3 regions of the Arthrobacter sp. Soc17.1.1.1 genome follow, and region 2 is predicted to be linked to each of the others. Evidence: riboswitches for the same ligand, from Rfam matches in the RefSeq annotation. Region 2 holds a riboswitch; each other region holds the start of a gene.

Region 1 (9,749 bases), on a different contig from region 2:
TGCCTATTGGGGTGCACAGACAGCCGCCACGGGGTGCAGTTTCTACCGGCCCGCTGGGTAGTCGTGGAGGTACCCGTTAGCGGGATCGTTGAACCAGTCCTCAATGTCGCCGGAGTCATACCGGACGGTGTTCCGTCCGAGTATGAAGTAGGGCGGTCCGAGGTTGGCCCGGCGCCATTGAGCTAGCTCTTGGCTTGTCACTCCGTACAACTCAGCCACGTCCTTCGGTGTCATCATCGTGCCCACCATGAGTCCCTCTTTCATCTTTGCCCCATTCCTTTCGGCAATGCCGTCATCACTTGGACGCGAAGTGAATTGGCAAGGTGGAGAGGTCGGACCGTGGAATACCGGAGCGAAGCGAGGATATGCCGCGAAAGCCGTCCTCGGAGCCTTGCCAAGAGAAGGGCGGACAGTACATTCACAAGCCGAAACGGAACGGCGCAGCCGTGAGGGTCAATCCAGACGCGAAGCGTCTCCCGAAAGATGGAACACCCCACGCGGCACACCCCGCCAGGAAGAGAGTTCCCAATTACCTACGGAGCAAGCTATGCGTTTATGTGCCATAAATATCGATTCCGCTGGCGCCTGAGGCTGAGCGGTGACACACTTGGGGTGTGGGGCCTCCGTTCGAGGGGCGCTGCGCTGGGCCTGAAGGGAGGACGAGCGATGAGCGAAAGTCAGGAGCAGGAATCCGCTGCGCGTCCTCCTAGTGCCGGCAAGCGGCACGTGTGGTCCTCGCGGCGCAAGCGCATTGAGGGTAAGACCGTGTACGTGCGGGTCTCGATGTCCGAGATGGAGCGTGCTCAGCTGCTGCAGCTGGAAGCTCAGACTGGTTTGTCGCCGTCGGCGATCCTCGTCGACGCAGCTCTCGGTTCGGGGGACCCGGCGGTGCTGACGGTGAAGAAGCAGGAGGTTGTGACCTTGCTGGCGATCCGTCGTCTCATCGCGACGGCGGCCAATAACATGAACCAGATCGCGCGCCACGCGAACGCGACCGGTGAGGTCAAGGACTACGCCGCTGCAGCGATGCAGGAGACCCGTCAGCTGATGCGGCAGATCGAATCGAAGATGTACGAGCTGAAGCCGTGATTCCGAACATCACGAAGGGCTCCCGGACCGTCGGCCTGATGAAGTATCTGGTCGGTCCAGGAAAGAGCAACGAGCACACCGACCCGCACCTTGTAGCCGGTAGCCCGACGATCATGGCGTGGTTCGGAGACGCGCAGCTCAACGATCAGTCGGCGGTTCTCGCGGCACAGGAAATTGACCTCAACAAGCGGATCAATGACGTCGAGATGGACCAGCACGTCTGGCACTGCTCTCTGTCACTACGTGCCGATGAACGGCCTGTCAGCGACCGTGAGTGGGCGGACATGGCGGAGAAGTTCATGGACGACATGGGCTTCACCGAGACGAGCGGGAAGGCCGCGTGCCAGTGGGTCGCCGTACAGCACGGCACGAGCACCGCCGGCAACGACCACATCCACATCGTCGCCTCCCGCGTCCGTGAGGACGGCACGAAGTGGAGCGACTGGTCAGACTTCCCGAAGGCGCAGACCGCCGCCCGGAACCTCGAGAAGCAGTTTGGACTCATCGAGCTGGGACAGCACTCCGAGCGCGGACTGAAGCCAGCCGAACAGCTGGCAGACCGACAGGTGGGAGGAGCTAAGGAACCAGCCCGACACCGCCTCGAGCGGACTGTTCGCTCCAGCGCCATCGCTTCCCTCTCCGAAGCTGAGTTCGTGCGCCGGCTTCGCTGCCAGGAGCTACTCGTCAGCGCCCGCTTCGCTGACGGCGGCCGCTCTGTCGTCACCGGCTACTCCGTCGCGGAGCGACCAACCAAGGGCATGGACCCCGTGTGGTTCGGCGGCGGGAAGCTCGCAAAGGACCTGACCCTGCCGGCGCTGCGCACCGCGTGGACCGACACCCCGGAAGCGTCCCAGGAAGCGGCCGAAGAATGGTGGGCAGCCAAGCGCCACCAAAGGGTCGTGCATAACCAAGCACCCGACATGAGACGCGGCATCCGTGCATCCATGGTCGGCGGGGTAGCTGTCGATGAGGTGGCGGCCAGAAAGCTTGCACTGGACATGGCAAAGGCACGCAGAGTTATGTCCCAGGTCGACCCGAGTGATCACCAGACATGGGCGCACGTTGCCCGTGAAGCCGCTGGTGTATTCGGTGCTTGGTCGAAGGCCACTGAGGCTGAGCCCGGGCCGCTGGCCCACGCCTCGCGTGTGCTGGCCCGTTCGGCACATCGGTCAGGGGTGACCATCAGCGAACCCGTGAAGCCAGCACTGCGGATGTCCGGCACCACAGCGTTCCTCCTCGCGGCCGCCACCGCCCCGTCACCGGTCGCGCAGACGCTCATCATGCAGCAGATGCTCCGCACCATCCGGCTCCTGCACGACATGCAGGCCAGCAATCAGGAGCTGCGCGAAGCAAATCTCCTGACCGAGACGGTGCGTGAGCACCTGAGCATCGTCGGAGCACCGCTGCCCGACGTCCCCGAACCGCGACTGCCAGCAGCATTGACCACTCAGGAGCACACCGCCGGTGTGGAACGGAAGGCGGTGCCGTCCTTGACAGAGGCCAAGCGCCCGCTGCGAGGACAGCGACCTGCGGAGAACTTCGAGACAGAGCTGCACGTGCCGGATCAAGGGATAGGGAGATAGCGCATGAACCATGACACACCCGATGGGGCAGAGGGGCTGTTCCGACCGCAGTTGCAGTCAGCCCTTGCCGTCGCAGGCAGGCTCGGCGAAATACTCGCCCGTCAGCGCGCAGAGCGGAACGAGCAGATGCTGCGCGCCCAGGACGCCGAGCGTCGACAGCTCCAGGAGCGGTTCGAAGCCGAACGAGCCGTCATGCGGACCCAGCTCGGAGCTGTCCACCAGCCGCAGTTCTGGGAAGCGGCCAGACCTGAGGACATCGCCTCCCAGCACGCCCTCGCACAGCAGTGGGAGCCGTTCGATGACATGGCCCGCCTTTCCCGCGAACACATACACGACGAGATCCGCACACGGTACAACCTGACTCCTGAGGAGTACCTCGAGGAGCACCGACAAGTACCACTACAGGTGGCAGCGGACGCTATCTCCGACGGTCCCGGAGCAGGCAATGATCAGGACGCCCAGCGTGACCACGCAAAGGCCCAACGACAGTCAGCGGTCGTCGCGGCCGGGGACCTGCAGAATGACCTCGACACGCAGCAAGCAGTAGCTAGAGCCGAGGAACTGTGGGACTCAGTGGACCGCAGGGAGAAACTCGCAGAGTTCCTCACCGAACGAGTTGGAACCACAGACATCGGACGCGAAGGAGTAGTCGCCGTTCTCGCAGCCGACCTCAGCAATGGGACACCACCATCGGCTGCGGTGAAGGCTGGCAGGCGCCCGGTTCGCCCCCATGATGTGCCTGAATCAGATCTTGAGAAGGAAAAAGGCTTTGGGGTGGGCTAGGCCCGAGACGGTGAACGCCGGATGGAGGGAAGCAAAAAGGGGGAGTGACTTTGGGATTGTGCGTGGAGGTCACTCCCGCAGCCAGGTTGAGGGTGCCGACAAGTGACCCTCGGGTAGCAGGGGAACGTTGTGAAGAGGGCCAGCTGTTATCTCAGTAGCCGGCCTATTGCCTTGGTTGCTTCCTGGATTTTTGCGTCGACGGCACCTGTGCTCGTGGAATCAGCTGTGTCGTTTGGGCGTGCGGTTTCATGGGCAGCATCTGCGACGCAGTGGGCGAGATGACTTTCCAGGAGCCCGAGGCTGAGGGCGTGCATAGCGCTGTTCACGGCGGCAACCTGCGTGAGGATATCGATGCAGTATTGGTCCTCATCAACCATGCGGGCTATTCCGCGGACCTGACCTTCGATGCGCTTGAGTCGGCGCAAATAGGCGCTTCTATCGGTCGCGTATCCGTGCTGATGGGGTGCTGCCTCATCGGGCGGGTCCGTCTGGTGGGCTGGTTGTGCTGCGGTAGTAGTGCTGACGCTGACTTCCGGTGCGATGTGGGTGGTCATGGTCGTTCCCCTCATCATCGTCGGCGCATTACTGCCCGGTGTAGGTTGCCGTCGATGCGGTCCTGGGTCATGTGAAATGCATGGCCCTCACCAGTATCCGCCAGCGATAGCGGGCGGTTGAACGAATAACAGGGCTAGAAGTTCCACGAGCGCCCAGTATCGAGTAATTCGTCCGCGTGTCGTGGCAACACGCTCAGTCTCGTTACGCGAACGTGACATCAAATACCATCCTGGGGTATTCTCCTCAGGTGATCCCGGCACCCGTCGAGATCGCTCTCCCGCGCAGAATGCCGAGCCCTGCCGCTGCTCCCGGGATCCGTTCGTACAATCCATATGGCAGGGACGGGGGAACCACGTTTCCACCGGGTCACCGCACGTTCGTGTGTTGACCCTCGGGGTTAAGTCGATCTATCAGCTCATTCCTGCACGGCGTCGCTGCGTGCTGCCATAGGACTGGATTGAGGACGGCCGGGTGACTCCCATCCGAACCCGACAGCTCACCCCGCAGGCATGGGAGAGGCAATCACCATGTCACGTCCGTCCATTTCTGCGCGCCACCGCGCTGTCGTCACCCACTCCATCGCCCTCGAGGGCCTGTCGTATTCCGCGAAGACCGGCGCTGTAGCGCTGGGCAAGCCGGCCATCATCGCAGCTGCTACCGGCGGCCTCGTCTTCGCTGTTGGAGCCCCTGCGGCCCAGGCCGGCACCTACACGCAGGACACCTCCAGCACCCTCACAGCGCAGGCCCCCGCCGCAGCTGCTGCAGGCGTCTACACGGTTGCCTCCGGTGACACCATGGGTGCCATCGCCGCCAAGCACGGCGTGAACCTCGATGCGCTGCTGGCAAGCAACGGCCTGTCCTACGCATCGGTTATCTACCCGGGCCAGCAGATCCAGCTTTCCGGCGGTGCCGCTGCCAGTGTCTCTGTCAGTGCAGCCGCGGTTCCCGCTGCCGCCCCCACCGGCCAGGTCTTCTACAGCGCCCCTGCCGCAGCACCCGCTCCCACGGCAGCCCAGCCCACGTACTCCCTGACCTCGGCCACTGTCGCCCCGATCGCCCCGGTGGCTCCCGCAGCCCCGAGTGTTCCCGCCAGCGGCGTCGGTGCGGCGATCGTGGCATCGGCCTACTCCCAGATCGGGTCCATCCAGGACTGCACTGTTCTTGCTGAGCGGGCACTGCGCTCGATCGGCAAGAACGTCGGAGACCTCGGCCCCATGCAGTTCCTGCAGTACGGAACTGTCGTCGCCACCCCGGCCCCCGGTGACCTCGTGGTCCGTCCGGGGCACGTCGCAATCTACGTCGGTGGCGGCAAGGTCATCAGCAGCGGCATGAATGGTGCGAACCTCACCATGGAGCACCCCCTGTCCGACCTCGCCGGATCGACCTTCGTGCGCGTCGCAGGCTAACTTCACCCTCTGGTGAAGTGGTCGCCCTCAAGCTGAGATAGCGGTGAGCGCCCTGGACGGGGGCACTCACCGCTATTTCATTGTCTGCTTGTCTCTTAGTGCGCTTCAGTCGCTACCTGTGTGGATGCCACTCCGGGCTGAAGGTCCGGCACGGATTGCTAGCACTGTTCGTTAGGTGTCTGCTTCCATTTTTGGGACTGCGGAGGGTGCGGAGTGCCGGTACCCGATCCGTGGGGATGAATGAGCTAGACGTTGGCGAGACCGTGAAGTTGGGATGGTTGTACATCAGTGAGTGATCCGTGGGTGAGTGGACCGGTGTGGATACCGGAGGCCCCGCCGTCGTGGGCAACCTACCTGGCGCCGACCCTGCAACCGATCCCGCTGATCCCCGGAATCGCTTTGGTCCTGGGTGTGCTGTATCTGGCTGGCGCGATCCGCCTGTGGTCGATGGGTCGTTCCTGGCCGCTGTGGCGGACGGCGATCTTCTTGGCGGGCTGCACCATCATCATGATCACCATGGGTGCCGGAGTCGAAGGCTACGGTCTGCGCATGTTCTCCGTCTTCATGTTCCAGCAGCTGACGCTCATGATGGCCGTCCCCCCGCTTCTGGTCCTGGGTCGGCCCGGCACCTTGTTGCTGCGCGCCACCCCTCACCATGGCGTTGGGCGCCCGATCCTCCGGCTCGCTCACGCGGGACTGCGCTCGAGATCCGCTCGGATCGCCCTTCATCCGGCATTCATGATCCCGGTGTTCCTTGTCAGCTTCTATGGGGTCTACCTCAGCGGTATTGCCGACGCGATGCTGCCGTCCTGGTACGGGCACATCACCCTTGAACTGCTGTTTCTGATCTCCGGGGTGCTCTTCACCGTCCCCGTGCTATCGACGGACCCTCTACCGGTGAAACAATCCCACTTCGGCCGGTTCCTCGACATCTTCGCCGAAATGCCCCTCCACGCGTTCTTCGGCGTCGTCCTGATGATGGCGACCACCCCTGTCGTCGATTTCTTCGGCACCCTGCCCGCAGGGTGGGACGTGGACCCGCTCACCGATCAGGGCATCGCCGGCGGCCTGGCCTGGTCCTACGGGGAACTTCCCTCGGTGCTGATGCTCCTGATCATCATGGTGCGCTGGCAACGCGACGACACCGTGACCTCACGGGCTATCGACCGCAAGCACAATCGGGAGGGAACCCCGGAGCTCGACGCGTACAACGCCTACCTCGAGCAGCTCAGACAACGCTCCGAACACCACGATCGCCGGCGATAGGAACCCCTTGACCCGCGAGCAGTACGACTGACGCAGCATCCCTCATCATTTGGCCCCTGGAGCTCTTGTGCCTCGGATTTAGGACGTTGGTGCTCGAAGGGAAGGCCTGCGGATCGCTAGCTTGCGACGAGTCGAACCGCCTCGCGGAAGTCATCTAGTGACGTCAAAGCATTGTGGTTCTGGTCATCGAGAAGGATCAGCGCGGGGGCTCGGGTCACGCCGACACCAGCAGCTTCGATCCGGTCGGCCTCGATGAGTGACTGCACCTCGGGGCTTCGCATGTCGGCTTCGAATCGTGCGCTGTCGAGACCTAGCTCACGGGCCACGCCCAGATAGGTGTCCACGGTGGCAGGGGTGTACAGGCGGGGAAGTTCCTGGGCGTCCGGGCTCAGCGTGATTGCTTCCAGGAAGGGAAGGAAGCAACCCTGACGCTCGGCGGCTTCCAGGGCCGTGGCACCCAGATGCGCCTGTTCATTTGAGGGCAGGTGACGCGCGACGAAAGTGACGCGTCGGGAGTAGTCCGCCCGGAGGTTGGAGAGGAACTCCTGGATGGAGATGGTGCCAGGCGCGTACAGGTCGATGAATTGCACCAGAACAGCCCGCTCGTGGGAGGCGCGCGAGACCAAGCGGTCGCTCGCGACGATCGCGCCCCGCAAGGCATTTTGTTGTGTCGCTCGTTCGGTCGAGCTCGAAGCGGACGTTGGCCGAGGGCCGGGGGAGTGCCTGGCGGTCGCGGGCGACGGTTCAGGGTCCCGGTCCAAGTCGTCGCGATCGTTCGACAGGTACCCCTTGACGCCAATGAAAAAGGCAATGGAACCCAGCACCACGATGATGGCCAGAGGGATCATTGCTGCAAACCAGGGGTTCATGAAAAAGGTGCCGATCCTGTCACATCCCACGACCGCGAACAGGTGAGCCTGTTCAGGTACGCCAGACGAGCCGTATATCGGAGCGTTCAGCTCCGAGATGGTGCCACCATGACCCATCGAATACATCTTACCGTGAACTATTTCGCAGAGCTTTCCCCACAGGACAGCACATCAATCCGCACCGAGCCTCAACCATCACTTACCGGCCAGCAGGTAGGGCAGGTGTAAAAGGCGGGTGCCTGTGCATGTGAGGCGCGGTGGGACAGGCCGCACGGAAGGGGCGGTGAGAGACGTTCGGGTTTCACCGTCTGGCCCTGGTGTAATCAGACGCGTTTGGCGTAGACGACATAGTTGTCGTCGAAGAGTCCGGTGTCGGGGTCGTAGCCGTCGCAGGTGATCAGGCGAAGCTCTGAGCCCGCGGTGTTCCCGTACACGGTCAGGGTGGGGAAGTTGTCCTTGGGATATTGCTCGCCGCGTTCGACGGCGAAGCTCGCCGTCGTACCGTCTTCGCGGGTGATGTCGATGATGTCGCCGGCCTTGAGCGTGCGGAGGTTCGCGAAGACGCCGGGGCCGCCGTCGGTGGCGTTGACATGCCCGAGCAGGACCGCTGGCCCTTGCTCGCCGGGGGTGGGGGACTGGTTGTACCAGCTGGCGGGGGCGCCAGGTCCGTCCGGTGGTACCTCGAGGGAACCGTTCTCTCGCAGCCCCAACGCGAGGAGGTCCGATCCGGCGCCGATGGCCGGAATGCTGAAGGAGACGGGAGCCGATTCCGGCAAAACATCCGGGGCGGCCGCGGTAGCAGGTGCCGGGGTCGCGGGTGTACTGGGCGCCGACGCCGGGCTCGAGGCGGAGGCATCCGCGGTGGGGGTGGCAGTGCTGCTGGGTGAGGTGCTGGGTGGTGTGCTGGTCTCTGCCTGCGGGGTGGCTGGCGCACCACATCCGGTGAGGAGAACAGCAGCGACCGCCGTCGAAACCAGAAGGTTTCGACGGCGGCCGCTGGGTGAACTAATCATGGTCTGAAAGGTATCCGATCAGTTCAGTGGTGCTGTGGTCAGGCTAGTTGGAGCCGCGACGACGGACAACGAACGTTCCGCCTGCTGCTGCTGCGAGGACCAGGCCGCCGGCGAGGGCGTACATGCCGACGCTGCTGTCGGTGTCCTGCGCGACACCGGTGTCGGCGCCACCGTTGGGCATGGCGCCCATCTGGGAAGCGGCGAGGTTTCCACACAGGGCCGGGGAGGTGGCGCCGAGGGGAAGCTTGGGGTCGAGGTCACTGGGGGAGTTGAACACTTCCTCGGAGACGCCGGCCGTTGCGGGATCCAGGCCGTGGACGACGACGACGGCGGTGCCGGCGTCCAATGCGTCCTGGGTTCCCTGGTTGATCTCGAAGGAACGCGAGATGGTGTAGCTGCCACCCTGGCCGCCGAGGGCGAGGTTCAGGCCCTCTTCGGGTCCGGTGGCACCGCTGGTGGTCAGCGTCGACTGGATTCCACCGTACTTGCCGGCACCTTCGGTGACGCTGACGATGCCGTCGCCGTTGGCGTCATCGGCGCTGGTCGGGCAGGTTCCCATGGCCAGGCCGTGGATGTGCTGGACGTGCGGGTAGGGGCCGTCCATGAAGGTCTCGGCGAGGCCGTTGACCTGAAGGTTGACGGTCGCGGTGGTGCCCTGGACGTCAACGGTGACGGTGCCGGTGCCGGTGGTGCCGTTGAGCTGGCCCAGCGTGGACGAGTAGGAGCCGGCTGCGTGGTCAGCCATAGCGGGGGCTCCGGCCATGGCGACGACGCCAAGAGCCAGGGTCGGAACTGCGAGAAGTCGCATCTTCTTGTTCATGGGGAACATCCTTCACTGTGCGGTGAGTCCGCGACCGTGGCGGGCGCGTCTGTATGTGATTCGGCACACTCGCCGTTACGGATGGGAAAGATGCGTCTGTTCTTTTTCACCTCGGTTTTTCGGATCACTTCTGCGCACGGACGCTCCGCCGGTGAACCTGACCAGCCCTGGTCGGGCCGGGCTGGTCAGGGGTGGTCAGGGTGTCTGGCGGCTGTCGGTGCGGTGAGCTTCTTGCGCAGGACGATGCGGGCGTCCCTGATCCGGGTTTTGACCGTGGCCAGTGGTACGGACTGCCGGGCAGCGACCAGTTCGTAGGTCAGCCCGTCGTAGAAGGCGAGGTAGAGTGCTTCGCGTTGTTTGGGTGC
Region 2 (9,749 bases):
GAACGCGACGGCGACGGCCAGGCCGACGGCGGCGGAGACGAAGTTCTGCACCGCGAGCCCCACCATCTGCACGGTGTAGCCCATGGTCACCTCGGGCGAGTAGGACTGCCAGTTGGTGTTGGTCACGAACGAGACGGCCGTGTTGAACGCCAGGCCCTCCGGGACGGCCGGCAGGCCGAGCGAGTAGGGCAGCAGGGCCTGCGTGCGCTGCAGCAGGTAGACGAGGAGCACGCCCACGGCCGAGACGGCGAGCACCCCGGTGAGGTAGGAGCGCCACGACTGGGAGGACGCCGGATCGACGCCGAGCACGCGGTAGAACCCCCGCTCCAGGCGGAGGTCCTTCGTGGTGGTGAAGGTCCGCGCCATGTAGTCGCCGAGCGGACGGTGGATCAGGGCGAGCACGACGACGACGGTCAGCAGCGGCAGCACGGCCGCGGCGGGAGTCATCAGAAACGCTCCGGGCGCAGGAGGGCGTAGACCAGGTAGACCAGGGCGGCGATGCCGAGGACCAGCGCGATCAGGTCGAAGACGATCACAGCTTCTCCACCGCCCGGGCGATCAGGGCGACCACGGCGAACAGGGCGACGACACCCACGGGATACACGACGTCAAGCACGAGGAACTCCATCGGACTGCGGTCCGCCCGGCTTCCTGCCGGGCGGGTGCCACAACGGCACGAGCCCGATTGAATACCCCGTACCGGATCGAAAAGCCGATCCTCACACTTTCCTCACGGCGGTCGGGGAAACCCCTACGCGTTCTTGATGGCGGGGCCTCCCGGCGGTGGCCCGCCCGGCGCCCGGCCGGATCCGGGTGGACCCGGTGGACCCGGTGGACCCGGTGGACCCGACCGGGCCCGGGTGAACTACGTCAGGCCCGCCAGCTCCTGCGCGGCCTTCACGTAGCGGGACAGCACGTACCGCTGCGTCAGCCTCGTCACGGGCGCGGCCAGCCTGAACAGGGGGCTCGACGGCACGCTGTAGGCGGAGCAGATGAAGACCAGGCGGTTGTCCGCCGTCAGTTCGGCGTAGAACCCCTCCTCCCCCGTCACCGGATGACCGGGGAGCGTGCCGTAGCCGAAGCCTCCGCGCTGGCCGGGTGTGGCCCTGCCCGCGCCGTCGAGCTGGGGCTCCCGTGCCCAGATCACGCGGCAGGGTGCCTTGATGCGGGCGGGCCCCACGCCGAGACCGGAGACCACGCGGACACCGGGGGCGGCACGCTCGGCGTCGGGCTGCATGGTCAGCCCGGCACGGCGGTGCAGCTCCCATGCCAGGATGCCCTCGGTCAGGGCGACGAAGGGCGCGGAGGGGTCGTCGGCGGGGAGCTCGTGGGACTCCACCATCACGGTGTAGCCGGAGGGCCACCCGCCGTCGAACCGCTCGGGGAAGGGCCGGTCGGTGGCGCCGCGCTCGTCGTAGGTGAACTGGTCCATTCGTGCCTCTTCCCTGCAGCTGCGGCTCCGGGAGGTCGACGCCCGGCTCTGCGGACAAACCTAGCCCGAAAGGGCGCGGACCACGGGAAGCAGTGGCAGGATGAAGGCCCGGACCGGCAAGGAAGGCGGACCACCATGGCATCAGGGATGGCGTCGAACAAGCAGAACAAGCACGACAGGCACGGCAGGACGGACGGCGGCCGCAGGGATGCGGGCGGGAAGGCGACGGATGCCGCCGAGGAGGCCGTGAACTCGAAGGGCTTCGAGCTCGCTGCCCGCGCCGGCTACGTGGCCGCCGGCGTCCTGCACTTCATGATCGGGCTCATCGCGCTCGGGATAGCGCGCGGCGGTTCCGGGAGCGCGGACCAGAGCGGCGCCATCGGGCAGCTCGCGGGGAGTCCGGGCGGGACGGCGCTCCTGTGGTTCTGCTTCATCGGCTGCGTGGCGCTCGCCCTGTTCCAGCTCAGCGAGGTCTTCCTCGGCGTGAGGGGACGCAGCGGCAGGGACAGGCTGAAGGCCCGCCTGAAGAGCGGTGGCCAGGCGGTGGCGTACGGGGTGATCGGCGCGGCGTTCGGTCAGTACGCGCTGGGCGGCTCGAGCAACAGCAGCAGCAGCTCGCGGTCGCTGAGCGCAACCCTCATGTCCAACCCGGCAGGCGCGGCCCTCCTGCTCGCGATCGGTGTGGGCATCCTCGTGGTGGGCGGCTACTTCGTCTACAGCGGTGCCACGCGCCGGTTCCGCCGGGAGCTCTCGAGCCTGCCGGCGGGCGGACCCGGCACGGCCGTGGTGGTCCTCGGGACCGTGGGCTACATCGCCAAGGGGTTCGCGCTGGGCGTCCTCGGAGTGCTCGTGGTCGTCGCCACCGTCACGAACAACCCCGAGCAGTCCAGCGGGCTCGACGGCGCCCTGAAGACCCTGCGGGAGCAGCCCTTCGGCGTGTGGCTCCTCGGGGCCGTCGCGCTCGGCCTGATGGCCTACGGCGTCTTCATGACGATCCGGTCGAAGTACCAGCGCCTGTAGGCACCCCGCCGGACCGGACCCCTACAGGCCGAGCGCCGGCGCCTCCATGACCGGGCACGTGTCCATGACGACGTCGAGGCCCGCCTCCGTGGCGCGGCGGGCGGCGTCCTCGTCGATGACGCCCAGCTGGAGCCAGACGGCCCGGGCACCGACGGCGATGGCCTGGTCCACCACCGCGCCCACGCGCGACGAGTTCACGAAGCAGTCGACCACGTCGATGGTCCCGGGGACGTCCGCGAGGCGGGTGTAGCCCGTCTGCCCGTGGACGTCGTCGCCCTTGAGGCTCACCGGCACCACCTGCAGGCCGAGACGGTCCATGAGGAAGCGCGAGACGCCGACGGCGGCCCGGCGCGGGTTGTTCGACAACCCCACCACCGCCCACCGTCCGGGCTCGGTCAGCAGCCTCTTGATCACCTGCGGATCGTTCACGTGCGCCACATGCGCCTCCTGCCGGTCCCTCGCGGCGCCTGTCGCCGCGTTTTGTTACAGCCTTTGTTACACGCCCCATTTTGCTCCTGATCCGCCGCGGGCGTTTCATGGGAGTGACCATCCCGAGCGGCCGAGAGACCTGGATCAGTGAAGCCGCAGCAACCCTGGTCGTCCGGTGTCCCCTGACACCGGACGATAACGAGGTCCGAGCCACGGGAACCGCCGCACACCGGTGGTGAAGGCTCGGTCCGTAGGGTGCTACCGCCAGGACCGATGGAGACACCATGACCGCAGTTCTGGCACCCGGCAGCACCCAGCCCACCACCAAGCAGGCCCTCGGCGTCCGCTTCGCCGGCCTCGGCCGCAGCTTCGGCTCGCCCGCGGACCGGCGCACCGTGCTGCGGGACGTCACCGTGGAGGTGGAGCCGGGCGAGATCCTGGCCATCCTCGGCACCAGCGGATGCGGGAAGTCGACGCTCCTGCGCGCCGCCGCGGGGCTCGACGTCCCCGACCGCGGGGAGGTCCTCATCGACGGGACCCCCGTCACGGGGATCGACGAGCGCTGCGCCGTCGCCTTCCAGGAACCCCGGCTGCTCCCGTGGCACACGCTGCAGGCGAACGTGGCGATCGGGCTGCCGAAGTCCTCCAGCGCCAGCGCGGGCAAGGCCAAGGTCCTCGAGCTGCTGAAGCTCGTCGGCCTGGACACGTTCGCCAAGCACCGCCCCCGCGAGGTCTCCGGCGGCATGGCGCAGCGCACGTCGCTGGCCCGCGCCCTGGCCCGCAACCCGGGGGTGCTGCTGCTCGACGAACCCTTCGGTGCCCTCGACGCCCTGACGCGCATCAGGATGCAGGACCTCCTGCTCGACATCCACCGCGCGCAGCCCACCACCGTGCTGCTCGTCACCCACGACGTCGACGAGGCCCTCCAGCTCGCGGACCGCATCCTGGTTCTCGGGCGCGGCGAGGGCGACGAGGCGGGCTCCACCGTCGCCGAGCTCGTCCCCGTCCCCGGGAGCCGCCCGCGCGACCGCAACTCCGCGGACCTCGGGGCCCTCCGGAGCTCGCTGCTCTCCATGCTGGGCGTGACCGGGCACTAGCCCGGCTCCCCCACCCCCTGGTGCGGCCGTCGTCCGACGGCCGGCGCCACCCTGCCTCTTTCCCCTGTCTCTCCCCTGCCGCTCCAGCAAAGGACCACCATGAACCGCCGCGCTCTCCTGCCGAATCTCGCCCTCGCCACCGCCCTCTCGCTCAGCCTCAGCGGGTGCATGGCCGGCGAGAACGCCGCCGACACGCAGGCCGCGGCCGACGGCGGTGCCGCAACGGAGGGCGGCGCCCTCGACATCGATTTCGCCACCTACAACCCGCTGAGCCTGATCATCAAGGACCAGGGCTGGCTGGAGGACGAGCTCGCCGATCAGGGCATCACGGTCAACTGGGTGCAGTCCGCCGGGTCGAACAAGGCCAACGAGGCCCTGCGGGCCGGGGCGATCGACGTCGGCTCGACGGCGGGCTCCGCCGCGCTCCTCGCCCGCTCCAACGGCTCCCCCATCAAGGCCATCGACATCTACTCGCAGCCCGAGTGGGCGGCCCTCGTGACCCTGCCCGGCTCCGGTATCACCAGCGTGGAGGACCTACGCGGCAAGTCCGTCGCAGCGACCCGCGGCACGGACCCCTACTTCTTCCTGCTGCAGGCCCTCGAGGCGGCCGGCGTGGACCAGTCGGAGGTCACCATCGAGAACCTCCAGCACGCCGACGGCCGCGCGGCCCTCGCGAGCGGCGCCGTCGATGCGTGGTCGGGTCTCGACCCGATCATGGCCGCCGCGGAGCAGGACGGCGCCCAGCTGTTCTTCCGCGACATCGACTACAACACCTACGGTTTCCTCAACGCCACCGAGGACTTCCTGACCGAGAAGCCGGACGTCGCGCAGACCGTGGTCGACGCCTACGAGAAGGCGCGCGCCTGGGCGAAGGAGAACCCCGAGGAGACCGCCGCCATCCTCGCCGAGGTCGCCGCGATCGATCCCGCCATCGCGAACTCCGTCATCATCGACCGGACCAACCTCGATGTCGACCCGGCCCCGGGCGAGGCCCAGCGCAGCGTCCTCGAGAAGATCGGCCCCGTCTTCGTGGAGACCGGTGACGTGCAGAGCCAGCAGCAGATCGACGACGCCCTGGGGTCCCTGTTCGACGCCTCGTTCGTCGAGAAGGCCGACCCGGCGTCCATCGGATCCGCCTCATGAGTGCTGACCACCTGACGGGGCGCAGTGCCGTCCCCCTCAGCAAGGAGGGCCTCGCGTCCACCGGATCTCCGCTCACCGGTTCGGACGGGGGCGGCAGGACTCCGGGCAGGACCGGCACGGCCGGTCGGCGTGTGGTCATCATCCTGCTCGGGCTCGTCGTCCCTGTGCTGATCCTGCTCGCCTGGCACCTCAGCACCGCCTCGGGGTTCTTTCGGCCGTCGCAGCTCCCCTCGCCGGCGTCGGTGCTCGCGGCCGCGGTCGACCTCGTGGAGCGTGGTCAGCTGGCCACGCACATCCTGATCTCGACGCAGCGCGTGGTCCTCGGGTTCCTCATCGGCTCCGTGCTCGGCGTGCTGGCGGGCGCCCTGCTGGGCCTGTCACGCATCGCGGACGTCCTGCTCACCCCGACCGTCGGCGCGCTCCGGGCCGTGCCGTCCCTGGCGTGGGTCCCCCTGCTGGTCCTCTGGATCGGCATCAACGAGGACTCCAAGGTCACCCTGATCAGCATCGGCGCGTTCTTCCCCGTGTTCACCACGCTCTACCTCGGGCTGCGACACGTGGACCGCAACCTCGTCGAGGCGGCGCGGGCCTTCGGCCTGAACGGCGTCCGTCTGCTGACCACCGTGCAGCTGCCCGCCGTGGTGCCCGCCCTGTTCTCCGGCCTCCGCCTGGCCCTCGCGCAGTCCTGGCTGTTCCTCGTCGCCGCGGAACTCATCGCCTCGTCGATGGGCCTCGGCTTCCTCCTCACGGACTCCCAGCAGACGGGCCGCGTGGACCGCATCATCCTGGCGATCATCCTGCTGGCCGTGATCGGCAAGACCACGGACGCGCTCCTCGGCGTCGCCGAGCGCTGGGCGGTGCGCCGGTGGGCGTGAGTGCGACGGCGCCGGGCACGACGGCGGTGGAGGGGTCGGCGATGCCGCAGGACGAGGCCGACCGCCTCGCGTTCTGGGCGGCGCAGGCACAGCGGCTCGAGTGGGACACCCCGTGGGACACCCTGCACACGTTCAGGAAGGCCGCTCCGCAGGAGGACGGGACGCTCAGCGTGCCCGTCATCGAGTGGTTCGCCGGCGGTACGCTCAACGTCGCCGTGAACTGCGTGGACCGGCACGTCCGGGCCGGCAACGGCGACCGGGTGGCCCTGCATTTCGAGGGCGAGCCGGGTGACCGCCGCAGTGTGACCTACGCCGAACTGCAGGACGAGGTGTCCCGCGCCGCGAACGCACTCCTCGGGCTCGGCATCGGGGCGGGCGACCGCGTGGTCGTCTACCTGCCCGTGCTCGTCGAGACGGTGGTCATCACGCTCGCCTGCGCCCGGATCGGGGCCGTGCACTCGCTCGTGTTCGGCGGGTTCTCGGCCGAGGCGCTCCGCTTCCGCGTCGAGGACACCGGCGCCAGACTCCTCGTCACCACCGACGGCCAGTACCGCCGGGGCGCCGCCGTCCCGGTCAAGGACAACGCGGATGCCGCCGTCGAGGGTGTGGACAGCATCGAGCACGTCCTCGTGATCCGCCGGACGGGCTCCGCCGTCGCATGGACCGGAGGCCGCGACGTCTGGTGGCACGACGTCGTCGACCCGGCCTCACCGCACCACGCGCCGGAGGCGTTCGACGCCGAGGCGCCGCTGTTCATCATGTACACGTCGGGGACCACCGGGAAGCCGAAGGGCCTCGTGCACACCTCGGGCGGCTACCTCACGCAGGCGTCGTCGAGCTTCGAGCACCTCTTCAGCAACCCCGATGCAGCACGCCGGGACGATGACGTGCACTGGTGCACCGCCGACCTGGCCTGGGTCACCGCGCACACCTACGAGCTGTACGGGCCGCTCTCGAACGGCGCCACGCAGGTCATCTTCGAGGGCACCCCGAACACGCCGCACCCCGGCCGGCACTTCGAGATCATCGAACGCTACGGCGTCACGAGCTACTACACCGCGCCCACCCTGGTCCGCTCGCTCATGGGCTGGTTCCCCGACGGGGTCCCGCGCGGCTACGACCTCTCGAGCATCCGCGTGCTCGGCACGGTGGGCGAAGCCGTCAACCCCGAGGCATGGCGCTGGTTCCGGCGGCACCTCGGCCGCGACGAGGTGCCCGTCGTCGACACCTGGTGGCAGTCGGAGACCGGTGCCACGGTGCTCTCGCCCAGCCCCACCGACACCGGGTTCAAGCCCGGCTGCGCGGCACGCGCCCTGCCCGGGGTGAGTACGCGCATCGTGGACGAGGACGGCCGGACCGTCCCGCCCGGCGAGCAGGGGCTGATCGTGGTCGACCGGCACGGGCCCGCCATGGCCCGGACCGTATGGGGGAACCCGCAGCGCTACCTGGACGCCTACTGGCGGCAGTTCGCGCGGCAGGGCTGGTTCCTCGCGGGTGACGGCGCCCGGTACGACGACGACGGCGACACCTGGATCCTGGGCCGCGTGGACGACGTCATCAACGTCTCGGGGCACCGCCTGTCCACCATCGAGATCGAGTCGGCGCTGGTGGCCCACCCGCTCGTCACCGAGGCGGGTGCCTGCCCCGTCCCTGACCCGCTGACGGGCCACGCCATCGCGGCCTTCGTGGTGCTCGCGGCGGGCGCGGACCCGGAGGTCGACGTCGCCGCGGTGCTGCGCGCCCACGTGGCCGAGGCCATCGGTCCGATCGCGCGGCCCTCGGCCGTCGTCGTCGTGCCCGATGTCCCGAAGACGCGCTCCGGGAAGATCATGCGGCGCCTGCTCACGCAGCTCTACGAGGGCGCGCCGCTCGGGGACACGACGTCCCTGCAGAACGAGGGGTGCATCCCCGGGATCCAGGACGTGCTGGCCGCGCGGACCTGACGGGGTCCGCCCGGCACCCGCTGTCCCCGTCGTTAACGGAAGGAAGCGGCAGGCGCCCCGTCCAAGCACCTGCCGCTTCCCGTGTGTGGTCCGTCCGGGTGTTACACCCGGACGAAGGCTGCTCCCGGGAGGTCCGAGAGGGGGTGCTGCATGGTCAGGTTCGAACCGTTCATGCCGCTGCTGATGACCTGTCCGCCACCGGCGTAGATGGCCACGTGGCCACCGGTGATGACGATGTCCCCGGGGGCGGGGGTCGCCACGACCGTGCCGAACTGGAAGAACTGCGCCGGGCCGAGGTCGCCTGCGGCGATACCTGCGGCGCGCAGCGCGTTCTCCACGAGCACGGTGCAGTCCTGGACGGCGCCGGCTGCAAGCTGCGCCTGCGCCGAGGCCAGGAGGGTCGCACCGACGCCGCTGGCTGCCGGGGCGACGGGAGCCGAGGCCAGGTAGACACCCGAGCCCGGGGCCGTCGAGACGGCCGGGGCCGGAGCCGGAGCCGGGGCCGGGGCCGGAGCCACGACTGCCGCCTGCTGCACGACGGGCGCGGGGGCGACGGCCGCTGCCTGCTGCACGGGAGCGGCAGGAGCGACGGCGACAGGGACGGAGACCGTCTGCGCCGGGACCGATCCAGCCGCGGGGATCGCGATGGAATCACCCGGGAAGATGATCGATGCCAGGGAGAGCCCGTTGGCCGCGAGGACCGCGGTCAGGTCGGCACCGTAGCTGGCGGAGATGGCGCCGAGGGTGTCCCCTGCGACGACCGTGTGGGTCGCACCGGTCGCAGCTGCTGCGGGAGCGGCGGGAGCTGCTACTGCAGCGGGAGCGGCCGGAGCTGCTACTGCTGCGGGAGCGGCCGGGGCTGCCACGGCGGCGGGAGCTGTCGTGCCCTGGTCCGAGTAGGTGCCGGCGTTGGCGGTGCCGACGGCGCTGAGCGCGAGGCCCGACGTGACGGCGGCGATGGCAACGGGACGGCCGATCATGGTGGCGTGGGCCTTGGCGGCACGGGACAGGCCCTGCAGCGCGAGATTGCCGTCGATATCGGCACGGTGGCGCGCCGAAGAGATGTTTCGTGACATGGATGTATACCTCTCCCATGCCTGCGGGGTGAGCTGTCGGGTTCGGATGGGAGTCACCCGGTCGCGCGCATCACCTCATCGGCGTGCGCAGTGCGACTTAACCCCAAGGACGTCGGCAGTCAGAACTGCGCGTCCACTGGAACTGTGGTTCCCCCGTCCCCGCCGTGGTGATTGCGAACGTATCCCGGACGACGGCAGGGCTCGGCATTTCCGTCCAGGAGCACCCCTCATAGGCGGAGGCACCAGAAGAACATAGCCACTGCTCGAAGGGTTTGTCACATTCGCGTAACGGCGGTTATCCTGCCCCTCCTACGAGGCCGATCGCCACCGGCGGAGGGCGAGCACGGTGCCTGCAACGGTGAGGACGAGCAGGACGGACTGCTGGAGATAGAACCGGGGGCCCACTCCGGAGTCCGCGCTGGTGGCCGCCGCGAGGAGGCTGCTGGACAGAGCGGCGATCAGCGCCACGCCGACGCAGAGCAGTGTGCCCCAGAACCTCCGCTCGTGCGCACGCTGCGCGTTCTTCCAGCTCTCCATGTCCTTCAGCCTAGGCGGCAGGGGTGTGCGCGGCGTCCTGTGACCGCGCACACCCCTCGTGCATCAGCGCCGGGCGGGGGCGCCGGCGTTCCTGATCAGGTCGAGCGCCTGCTCAGGGAACCAGCCGCCGGCCGCGGGGTCCACACGATTCCACTCGGGATCGACTCCGCCGTTGGTCGTCAGGCCGCGGCTGCACT
Region 3 (9,749 bases), 3.0 Mb from region 2:
CCGTTCCCGCCAGTACTCCCGCTCCCGGCCGTGAGCCGGGACGCGGTTACCGATCCAACCCCCAGGACATCGTCCCGGCACGCATGGAGGCATCATGACCGATGTGACACAGAGGACTGCCCGACGCACCGCGGCGGACACCGAGCCCATGGTGCTGGCGTTCGACGTCGTCGTCACGGCCGTGCAGGACCTCACCGCGAACTTCCGCCGCATCACCTTCGGCGGCGCATGCCTGGAGTCCTTCGGCGTCGCGGGGGACACCCTCGACCTCCGGATCAAGATCGTCATCCCGTCCGCCGGACGCGCGTGCCCGGACATCGCGGGCATGATGCGCGGTGGCGCCGCGTCCAGCTGGTACCAGCTGTGGCTCGGCATGGACGCGGAGGAGCGCGGCTCCATGCGCACCTACACCGTGCGCGACTCGCGCTGCTCGGGTCCGCAGCCGGAGATCGACGTGGACTTCGTGATGCACCTCGACGAGGACGGCCGTGGTGGCCCCGCATCCGAATGGGCGGCAGCAGCAAGGCCCGGGGACCGGGTGTGCGTCATCGGACCGAACTCCGCCGCCGCGCAGTGCGCGACGGCGGGTGCCTACGGGGGCATCGAGTGGAGCCCGGGCCTCGCCCAGCACGTGCTCCTCGCCGGCGACGAGACCGCGGTGCCCGCGATCAGCGCCATCCTCGAGTCGCTCCCCGAGGACATCAGCGGCCACGCGTTCCTTGAGGTGCCGGACGGCGCGGACATCCAGCACATCGGCACACGCTCCTCGGTCTCCATCACCTGGCTGGCCCGCGGCCGCCGCCCCCACGGGGAGCTGCTGGAGACCGCCGTCCGGAACGCGGTGCGGCTGCCGGGGTGGGTCTCCCTCTCCGGGGAGGTCGCCGCCAGCGGTGGCAGCGAGCCGGAGGACGTGGACATCGACAGGACCATCCTCTGGGAGACACCGCAGCTGCTCGAGGCGGCGATCGTGCAATCGACCGTCAACCCGGAACGGCCTCCGGGCACCCAGCCCTTCTACGCCTGGATCGCGGGCGAGGCCGCCGTGGTCCGGGGCCTGCGCCGCTACCTCGTGCGTGACGTCGGAGTGGACCGGAAACAGGTTGCTTTCATGGGGTACTGGCGCAAGGGTCGGGCGGAGCTGTCCTGACAGCGCTTCCCGCGGCCGGAACTCAAGTTCTGCCGCACATTTCCTCAGGATTACTGGTGGCAGAGGGCAGTATTGCACGAATTGTCCACAGGGTGGATAACGGAATTGTAACTACGCCTTTCCTCGCCTACTGTTTGAGCAGTCAAGCTCCATCGTGGAATTCAGGTCCGCACGCCTAACCCTGTCAGCGGACCGCCTGGACAACCTGTGACAGGGGTGGAGGATCCACATTCCGGCGGCACGAGCCGCCTCGGGGTGAAGCCCTCACGCATAGTCGACAGCACGGCCCTTCCTGCGCTTCTGCAGCACCGAGGGCCGCGCCGTGGGGGCCGAGTCAACTCTTGCTCGAATCCGACAGCTAACTTCGCGGGCGTGTGAGAGAGGTATGCAGTTGACCCAGACGCTCATGTCCGGGCGCCGTCGAGCGTCCGACGCCCGCCCGGACCAGCACCACGCGATGCCGCAGCTCCCTGCGCACACCCCTCCGCCGAACCGTCGTTCGCTGCGTTCGCAGCCTCACCCCGCGCACAGCCCCCTCTTCGCGGCCTCCCTGCCGGCCGCACAGCCCGTTCCCGCGCCGTCCGTTCCTGCGCCGTCCGTTTCTGCCCCGTCCATCCCGGCACCGACGCGTGCCGTCGCGCCCATGGAGCCGCAATCCGTGGAGACGGGACCCGATGCGTCCGTGCCCTCTGCCGTCCCGACTCCTTCCGGGGACGCGCCGCGTCCCCCCGCCCCGCTGACCCGCCGCGAACTCCGCGCCCGGGAGCGGGCCGCCCAGGAGGCACCCGCCGATGACGCTGTCGCGACCGATGACGCTGTCACCACCGACGCAACTGCCACCGATGCCACCGACGCCACCGCACCTGCCACCGCAGTCGATGACGCTGCCGTCGATGCCTCCGATGCCTCCGATGCCTCCGATGCCTCCGATGCCTCCGATGCCTCCGACGACGCCTCCGCCTCCGCCCCTGTGGCCCTGCCGTCGCGCCGCAGCGTCCGCAGCAGCGGACGCACGCCGTCGTCGGCCCGGCGACGGACGGACGCACGTGCTCTCGCGACCCGCCGGACGGCAGCCCGGAACGCCCTCCCGACGTCGTTCACCCGCCTGCGGGACAACGCCGCCACCGCCGGTATCGTCCTTGCCTCGGCCGGTCTGCTGATGGGCGCCGTCGCGCCGTCGGCCACCTCGGCCCCGGCCCCTGCCGGTGGTGCGGAGGCTGCCGTCGCATCCGGCGTCCCGCAGGCCGTCACCGCGCCCGCAGGAGCCACGGTCACCTTCGGCCTCGAGGCCGCGGGTCCCGCCGCCGAAGGCATCGCCCCGAGCATCGCGAGTGCGCGGGCGCTCTCGGCGTCCCTAGCACCGGCAGCGAAGGAACGCAAGGCCTTCAGCGCCCCGGTGGAGAACCCGGAGGTCGCCTCGACCTTCGGGTACAGGGTCAATCCCCTGGGCGGTTCCGGGACGGAGCTCCACACGGGCGTCGACTACGCCAGCGCCTGCGGCACCCCGGTGAAGGCCGCGGACGCCGGGACGGTCGTCGACTCGGGCTGGCACGCCTACGGCGGAGGGCAGCGCATCCTGATCGACCACGGCGACGGGCTGAAGACCACCTACAACCACCTGAGCGCCCTCGACGTGCCGGCCGGCACCACCGTGAAGCGCGGAGACCTCCTCGGCGCCGTCGGCAGTACGGGCAACTCCACGGGGTGCCACCTCCACTTCGAGGTCCTGGTCAACGACGAGAAGGTCGACCCGCAGCCCTGGCTGTGACCGGAGGCACCGCCGGCCCGGGGGCCGCCGCTGCCCCGGGTCCCGTCAGGGCAGCGGTTCGCTGACGACGGCGGGGTCCTTGTAGCCGAGCGGCATCCGCAGGCGGAGCGAGTCCGGCTTGACCTCGAACGCCATGTGCGTCGCCGTGCCGAGGGCATCGCCGTCGAGCTGCACCTCGAGCGGTTCACGCAGCGTGATCTCGGCGGTGCGGCACTGGAAGTACTCCAGCGACGGGTCCTTGCTCCTGCCCTTGCCGCGCGCGACCAGCTTGCCCGCGACGGCCAGCCACCCGAGCCTGCCCTTGGGGGCCACGGTCATGAGGTCCATGAGGCCGTCGTCGATCCTGGCGCCGGGGAAGATCTCCAGGCCGCCCATGATCTTCCCGCAGTTCCCGCCCATCACGCTGCGCAGGCGGCGCTCGAAGGGCTTGCCCCCGTTCACCGAGATGGTGGTGCGCGAGGGCCTGCCGGGCAGGTTCCTGATCCCGGCGTCCACGTACGCGAGCCAGCCGACCTTGTCCTTCAGGTCGTCCCGCGTGTCCGACATGATGGCGGCGTCGTAGCCGATCCCCGCCATGACCAGGAACACGTGGGCGTCCTGGGCGCGGTCCACAGTGACGTGCACGACGTCGATGGTCCGCTCCGTCCCGCGGAACGCGGACTCGACGGCGGCATCCGGATCGTCGACGGCGATGTCGAGGTTCCGGGCGAGCAGATTCCCGGTGCCCAGCGGCACGAGGGCCATCATGGTCCCGGTGCCGGCGAGTTCCTCGGCGACGCACCGGACCGTGCCGTCCCCGCCGGCCGCGATGACGAGGTCCACCCCCGCCTCGAGCGCCTCCCGGGCCTGGCCGTGCCCGGGATCGTCGGCGGTCGTCTCGATCACGAGCGGTTCCTCCCAGCCGTCCTCGGCCGAGATGCGCCGGACGGCGCCCTCGACGTCGGCGGTGGTGGCCTTGATGGGGTTGACGATCAGCGCGGCCCGACGGCGGCCCGATCCGGCATCCGCGACGGCGTCGGTATCGGTGTCGGTGGTCGGCGCGGGTAAGACGTCGGTGGGCATGGTGTCCTTCGTGCGGGGTGTCAACGGGTGGCTCCGTCGAGCTTATCCCGGCCGCCCCCGGCGCCGAGGGTAATCTTTGGGACGTGAACTTTCCCCAGCGATACGTGGCCCTCGGCGATTCCTTCACCGAAGGGGTGGGCGACTGGGACCCGGCGTCCCCCAACGGCGTGCGCGGCTGGGCGGACCGCGTGGCCGAGCAGCTCATCCTCGCCGACCCCTCCTGGGGCTACGCGAATCTCGCGATCCGCGGGAAGAAGATGCGCCAGATCCTCGACGAGCAGATCGACGCCGCGCTGGCGCTGCAGCCGACGCTCGTGACCCTCTACGCGGGTGCCAACGACATCCTGCGCCCCCGTATCGACATCGACGCCCTCATGGCGCACTACGACGACGGCATCGGGCGGCTCCGCGACGCCGGAGCCGCCGTCGTGCTGTTCACGGGCTTCGACGCGGCGGGTTCCGCCGTGTTCGGGAAGACCCGCGGACGCACGGCCGTCTACAACGAGTGGGTCCGCGAGATCGCCGACAACCGCGGCGCGACGATCGTGGACTACTGGCGGCTGCGCGAGTTCCAGGACTGGGGTTACTGGGACGTCGACCGCATGCACATGTCCACCGCCGGACACACGCTGATGGCCGCGCGCGTCCTCGAGGCACTGAAGGCCTCCCACCGGATCGACCTGCCGGAGCTCGAGGCACGCCCGGTCCTCCGACGGGCCGAGCAGCTCAAGGCGGATGCGCAGTGGGCCCGGGAGTACCTGAAGCCGTGGGTGGGCCGACGCCTGCGCGGCGTCTCCTCGGGCGACGAACTGACCGCCAAGTACCCGGCGCCGGTCCAGCCCGACTGGGCGACCGTCCCGGCCTGAGGTCTCCGGGCCCGACATGCTGCCGCCCCGTGCACCGGTCGTGCTGCAGTATCCCCTCCGCGGATCCTTCCGGGCCCGCAACAGCCCTGCACGCCGCGTGCCGAGCCACGGCACCCACCTGATGGGCACCACCTACGCCATCGACCTCGTCCCCGTCGACGTGCACGGCCGGGTGGCCGCGCGCGGGTGGCGCGCCCTGCTGGCCACCGAGCCGCCCGAGGCGTTCGTCGGCTTCGGCGCCCCGGTCCTGGCGCCGGCCGCCGGCACCGTCGTGATCGCCCACGACGGCGAGGAGGACCACGCGGCGCGGAGGTCGCAGCCTGCGCTGCTGGCCTACACGGCGGGCCAGTCCCGCCGGATCCACGACGGGCCGGCGGCGATTGCCGGCAACCACGTCGTCGTCGCCCTCGAACGTGGCGGGCCCTTCGTGCTGGTGGCCCATCTGCGCCGGGGATCGCTCCGGGTCGGGGTGGGGGACCGGATCCTCGCGGGGGAGTCACTGGCCGAGTGCGGGAACTCCGGCAACAGCACCCAGCCGCACGTGCACCTGCAGGTGACCGACAGCACCGACTGGGGTGCCGCGCGTGGCCTGCCCCTCGCCTTCCGGACCGCCACGGGCACCGAGGTGCCGCGCGAGTCGCAGATCATCCGGGTGTGAGGACCGACGGGGCCCGACAAGCACCCGCGGCAGTGGCCCGCAAGCCGGCGCCGCTCCGCGCGGAGCCCTTCGGCGGCCCGGAACCGGTGTGCCAGAATGAGCGGATGGCGGCGCAATGGCTCACATCCGACGAGCGGCGCGCATGGCTGGCCCTGTATGCGCTGACGTCCCTGGTCCCCGCGAGCCTCGACGCGCACCTGTTCCGCGAGGCACGCATCACCCTGTTCGACTACACGGTCCTCGCGATGCTCTCCGAGTCCGAGGGCAGGTGCCTGCCCATGAGCGAACTGGCTGCACGCTCGACGGCGTCGCTCTCGCGTCTCAGCCATGTGGTGAAGAAGCTGGAGGGGCGCGGCTGGGTGACCCGCCTCCCGTCCCACTCGGACGGCCGGGTGACGACGGCCTCCCTGACGCCCGCCGGACTCGAGATGCTGACCGAACTGGCGGTCGCGCACGTCGCGCAGGTCCGCGCCACGGTCTTCGACGCCCTCGACGGGCAGGACGTTGCCGACCTCGAGCGGGTGGGCCGCAAGATCCTCCGCGGCATGGACAGCGCCCACTGGATCCTGTCCGACGGCGAGGAGATCGGGGCGAGCGCCTCACCCCGGTCGCCCTAGGCCTGCACCGGTCACGATCCCCTCGGTCACGCACCCCGTCCGAGGACCCGACAGCACCCGACAGCACCCGACAGCACCCGGCAGAGACCGGGGATAGGACGGCAGATGGCCCCGCACGGACAGTTCCGGCACCAACCCAGCGTCCTCGCGATCGTCCTCGCGGGCGGGGCCGGCGGCCGCCTCGGCGCCCTCACAGACCACCGCGCCAAGCCGGCCATGCCCCTCGGCGGCAGCTTCCGGCTCATCGACATCGCACTGTCGAACCTGCATCACAGCGGCATCTCCGACGTCTGGATCATGGAGCAGTACCAGCCGAAGACCATCAACGACCACCTCCGCAACGGCCGGCCCTGGGACCTCGACCGCACGCGCGGCGGACTGCTGGTCCTGCCGCCCTTCAGCGGCAGGGAGGGTGAGGGCTTCGCCGACGGCAACGCGGACGGCCTGCTCCGCCAGGCCGCCTTCATCCGGGACTTCGCCCCGGACCTCGTCCTGGTGCTCAGCTCCGACCACCTCTACCGCCTCGACTACCGTGACGTCGTCGACACGCACCTGCGCACCGGCGCGGACCTCACCATGGTCACCGTCGACTTCGACGGCGACGCCTCCCACCACGGCGTGGCCACCGTCGACGACGCCGGCAGGGTCACCGACTTCGCCTACAAGCCCGACAGCCCTCCCACGAGCATCGTGGCTGCCGAGATCTTCCTCTACACCGCGGCCGCCCTGCTCGACACGCTCGACAGCCTGCAGGACACCGAGGACGGGCTCGGGGACTACGGGCACCACCTGGTGCCCCACCTGGTGCAGCGCGGAGCCGTGGTGGAGCATCGGCTCGAGGGGTACTGGCGGGACCTCGGGACGCCGGTCAACTACCTCCGTGCCCACCTCGACCTCGTCGACGGCCGGGGGCTGGATCTCGCGGACCCGCAGTGGCCCATCCTCACCGAGCCCCCGCAGCTGACCCCGGCGCGCATCGGTGAGGGAGCCGTGGTCGCCGACGCGCTGATCGCCCCCGGAGCCACGGTGCACGGCACCGTCCGCAGGAGCGTCATCGGCTCGGGCGCCACGGTGGAGGCCGGTGCCGTCGTGGAGGACTCGGTGCTGCTCAACCGCGTGCGGGTCACCGCGGGCAGCCGCGTCCGGCACGCGATCGTCGACTCCGGCGCTGTCGTGTCGGGGGACTGCGCCGGGGCAGGACCGGACGAGCCCGTGGTCGTCGACCGCGACGGGCGGATGAGCGACTGACGCGTTTTGGTCAAGCCAGATCCTGCCGGTAGTATGGTAGGGCGTTTGGCTGTGGCTGACGCCGATCCGTCCGTGGACGGGACGGAGTCCGCCCGGTTACCCGCGACTACCTGAAATGTCGGGCTGTGCGCCGCGAGGCTGTGCGCCGCCCGATCTTCACCGTCTTCCCCGCGGCGAGGCGCTTCGGCAGGTTCTCACCCTGCCAGGCCAACCTCCGGAAAGCTGCAGTAATAGCGGTGTCATTACTGGTGGCGGGACGCTCGACAAGTGATTCCGTCACGTTCATCTAATCTGGAGGAGAGTTATGGCAGCCCACTGCCAAGTGACCGGAGCCGAGCCCGGCTTTGGACACAGCATTTCGCACTCGCACCGCCGCAACAAGCGCCGGTTCGACCCCAACATTCAGAAGAAGCGCTACTACGTGCCTTCCCTGCGCCGCAACGTGACGCTGCAGGTCTCGGCCCGCGGCATCAAGACGATCGACGTCCGCGGCATCGACGCTGTCGTCGCGTCGATCCTCGCGAGGGGAGTGAAGCTCTAATGGCGAAGGACAAGGACGTACGTCCGATCATCAAGCTGAAGTCCACCGCAGGGACGGGCTACACCTACGTGACGCGCAAGAACCGTCGTAACGATCCGGACCGCATGGTCCTGATGAAGTACGACCCCAAGATCCGCAAGCACGTCGAATTCCGAGAGGAGCGCTAAACCATGGCCAAGAAGTCAAAGATTGCTCGCAACGAGCAGCGCAAGGTCATCGTCGAGCGCTACGCGGCCAAGCGCCTCGAGCTCAAGAAGACCCTCGTCGACGAGAACGCCACCGACGAAGCCCGCGAAGCAGCACGCCTCGGCCTGCAGAAGCTTCCCCGCAACGCCTCGCCGGTGCGACTGCGCAACCGCGACCAGATCGACGGCCGCCCCCGCGGCACGCTCCAGAAGTTCGGCATCTCGCGTGTCCGCTTCCGTGACATGGCGCACCGGGGCGAGCTGCCCGGCGTGACCAAGTCGAGCTGGTAGCAGCCACCGGGGCGTGACGCCCTCCGCACGGCACCTCGGAAGCCGGCAACCCACGGGTTGCCGGCTTCTGCCGTTTCCGCCCGAAGCCCGCGAATGAGGCCCGAACTGGGTCAATCCGCCCCCGATCGGGCCGAAAAGCCGCGTAAACACGCGGAACACCGCGTGCAAGCTGATAGGTTTTCGAACAGAGGCTTTTCGAATACCGCGGAAAGCTCGTTCCGAAGAGTACGTCCAGGAGGACCTAAATTGGCTAAGAACCGTAGTGAACTTGTCTCCGAGGTAGCAGCGAAGGCCGACACCAGCCAGGCTGCAGTCAACAGCGTCCTCGACGCGCTGTTCGACGTCTTCGCCGAGTCCATCGCCAAGGACGAGAAGATCACCATCCCCGGATGGCTCGCCGTCGAACGCACGAGCCGCGCAGCGCGCACGGGCCGCAACCCCCAGACCGGCGAGACCATCCAGATCGCGGCCGGCCACAGCGTCAAGCTGACCGCCGGCTCGAAGCTGAAGGCTTCCGCCAAGTAGTCCACGTTCCACCGGAGGGCCGCTGCCACCATGGCAGCGGCCCTCCGTCGTTCCTGCACGGATCCGCCCCGGGCGTACGGTCCCGCAGGGAATTCGCCCTATTTCTACTGCGGGTAGAGAATGGTGTATGTGTCCACTACTGCCAAGCACCCGCGCGAGACGCTCGCCAGCACCTCCCCGGAGCGCGCCATCGGGACCGTCTGGCTGGTCCTTGCCGGCGTCGCGGTCCTCGCCGCACTCGTGGTGGCCCTGTTCTTCTCCGGCGCGGCGGCCGCCCGCCAGCTCGGTGACCCCGGCGCCCTGACGCGGTGGGGCCTGCCCGTCGCCAAGGTCCTCAACAACACCGCGGCCGCAGGCACCATCGGCGCCCTCGTCTTCGCCGTCGTCATGCTGCCGCGGCAGGTCGGTTCGAAGGGGCGGAAACCCCGGGAGGATGCAGGCGAGCATCCGGCCTTCTCCCGCGTGCTGCTCCTCGCCTCCGCCTCCGCCGTCGCCTGGACGCTCGGCGCGCTCGGCGTCATGGTCTTCACCTACTCGGACGCCGCGGGCCTCCCGCTCAGCTCCGACCCCACCTACACCCAGGGCCTCGCGGCGTTCCTCACCGACTTCTCCACGGGGCGCGCCTGGCTCGTGACGTCCATCGTGTCCGCCGTCCTCGCCACGATCCTGTTCGGGGTGCGGTCCCAGATCGGGCTGGCGCTGGCCCTCGTGCTGGCGCTCCTGAACCTGCTGCCTATGGCCCTGATCGGCCACTCCGCCAGCGGCGACGACCACAACGCGGCCGTCAACTCGATCGCCCTGCACCTCGTGGGCGTGTGCCTGTGGGTCGGCGGGATCATCG

What was found. A riboswitch is a leader RNA that binds a small molecule or an ion and turns the genes downstream of it on or off. The one in region 2 is predicted to bind cyclic di-AMP.
Region 1: linked by a shared signal. The riboswitch ahead of V6S67_RS18965 (C40 family peptidase) and the one ahead of V6S67_RS01525 (LysM peptidoglycan-binding domain-containing protein) in region 2 are both predicted to bind cyclic di-AMP.
Region 3: linked by a shared signal. The riboswitch ahead of V6S67_RS15405 (M23 family metallopeptidase) and the one ahead of V6S67_RS01525 (LysM peptidoglycan-binding domain-containing protein) in region 2 are both predicted to bind cyclic di-AMP.

The regions. Positions count from the first base shown of each region.
Region 1 covers NZ_JBAJII010000003.1:74,551-84,299, forward strand. Annotated here, with positions in the region: gene V6S67_RS18940 (helix-turn-helix transcriptional regulator) at 43-264, opposite strand; gene mobC (plasmid mobilization relaxosome protein MobC) at 667-1,089, shown strand; gene V6S67_RS18950 (relaxase/mobilization nuclease domain-containing protein) at 1,086-2,672, shown strand; gene V6S67_RS18955 (hypothetical protein) at 2,676-3,455, shown strand; gene V6S67_RS18960 (metal-sensitive transcriptional regulator) at 3,602-4,009, opposite strand; cyclic di-AMP (ydaO/yuaA leader) riboswitch at 4,323-4,535, shown strand; gene V6S67_RS18965 (C40 family peptidase) at 4,538-5,416, shown strand; gene V6S67_RS18970 (cytochrome c oxidase assembly protein) at 5,705-6,682, shown strand; gene V6S67_RS18975 (DsbA family protein) at 6,799-7,677, opposite strand; gene V6S67_RS18980 (class F sortase) at 7,875-8,327, opposite strand; gene V6S67_RS18985 (hypothetical protein) at 8,608-9,384, opposite strand; gene V6S67_RS18990 (sigma-70 family RNA polymerase sigma factor) at 9,570-9,749, opposite strand, start outside.
Region 2 covers NZ_JBAJII010000001.1:308,071-317,819, reverse strand. Annotated here, with positions in the region: gene kdpA (potassium-transporting ATPase subunit KdpA) at 1-447, opposite strand, end outside; gene kdpF (K(+)-transporting ATPase subunit F) at 447-536, opposite strand; gene V6S67_RS01560 (DUF1990 family protein) at 866-1,432, opposite strand; gene V6S67_RS01555 (DUF1206 domain-containing protein) at 1,568-2,452, shown strand; gene V6S67_RS01550 (CoA-binding protein) at 2,474-2,890, opposite strand; gene V6S67_RS01545 (ABC transporter ATP-binding protein) at 3,166-3,978, shown strand; gene V6S67_RS01540 (aliphatic sulfonate ABC transporter substrate-binding protein) at 4,078-5,121, shown strand; gene V6S67_RS01535 (ABC transporter permease) at 5,118-5,996, shown strand; gene acs (acetate--CoA ligase) at 6,038-7,939, shown strand; gene V6S67_RS01525 (LysM peptidoglycan-binding domain-containing protein) at 8,041-9,015, opposite strand; cyclic di-AMP (ydaO/yuaA leader) riboswitch at 9,021-9,231, opposite strand; gene V6S67_RS01520 (hypothetical protein) at 9,325-9,552, opposite strand; gene V6S67_RS01515 (glycoside hydrolase family 6 protein) at 9,616-9,749, opposite strand, start outside.
Region 3 covers NZ_JBAJII010000001.1:3,329,479-3,339,227, reverse strand. Annotated here, with positions in the region: gene V6S67_RS15415 (ABC transporter ATP-binding protein) at 1-98, shown strand, start outside; gene V6S67_RS15410 (siderophore-interacting protein) at 95-1,147, shown strand; cyclic di-AMP (ydaO/yuaA leader) riboswitch at 1,310-1,535, shown strand; gene V6S67_RS15405 (M23 family metallopeptidase) at 1,791-2,915, shown strand; gene V6S67_RS15400 (diacylglycerol/lipid kinase family protein) at 2,961-3,977, opposite strand; gene V6S67_RS15395 (SGNH/GDSL hydrolase family protein) at 4,061-4,843, shown strand; gene V6S67_RS15390 (M23 family metallopeptidase) at 4,884-5,501, shown strand; gene V6S67_RS15385 (MarR family winged helix-turn-helix transcriptional regulator) at 5,606-6,118, shown strand; gene V6S67_RS15380 (glucose-1-phosphate adenylyltransferase family protein) at 6,224-7,366, shown strand; gene rpmB (50S ribosomal protein L28) at 7,671-7,907, shown strand; gene rpmG (50S ribosomal protein L33) at 7,907-8,074, shown strand; gene rpsN (30S ribosomal protein S14) at 8,078-8,383, shown strand; gene V6S67_RS15360 (HU family DNA-binding protein) at 8,630-8,908, shown strand; gene V6S67_RS15355 (cytochrome c oxidase assembly protein) at 9,029-9,749, shown strand, end outside.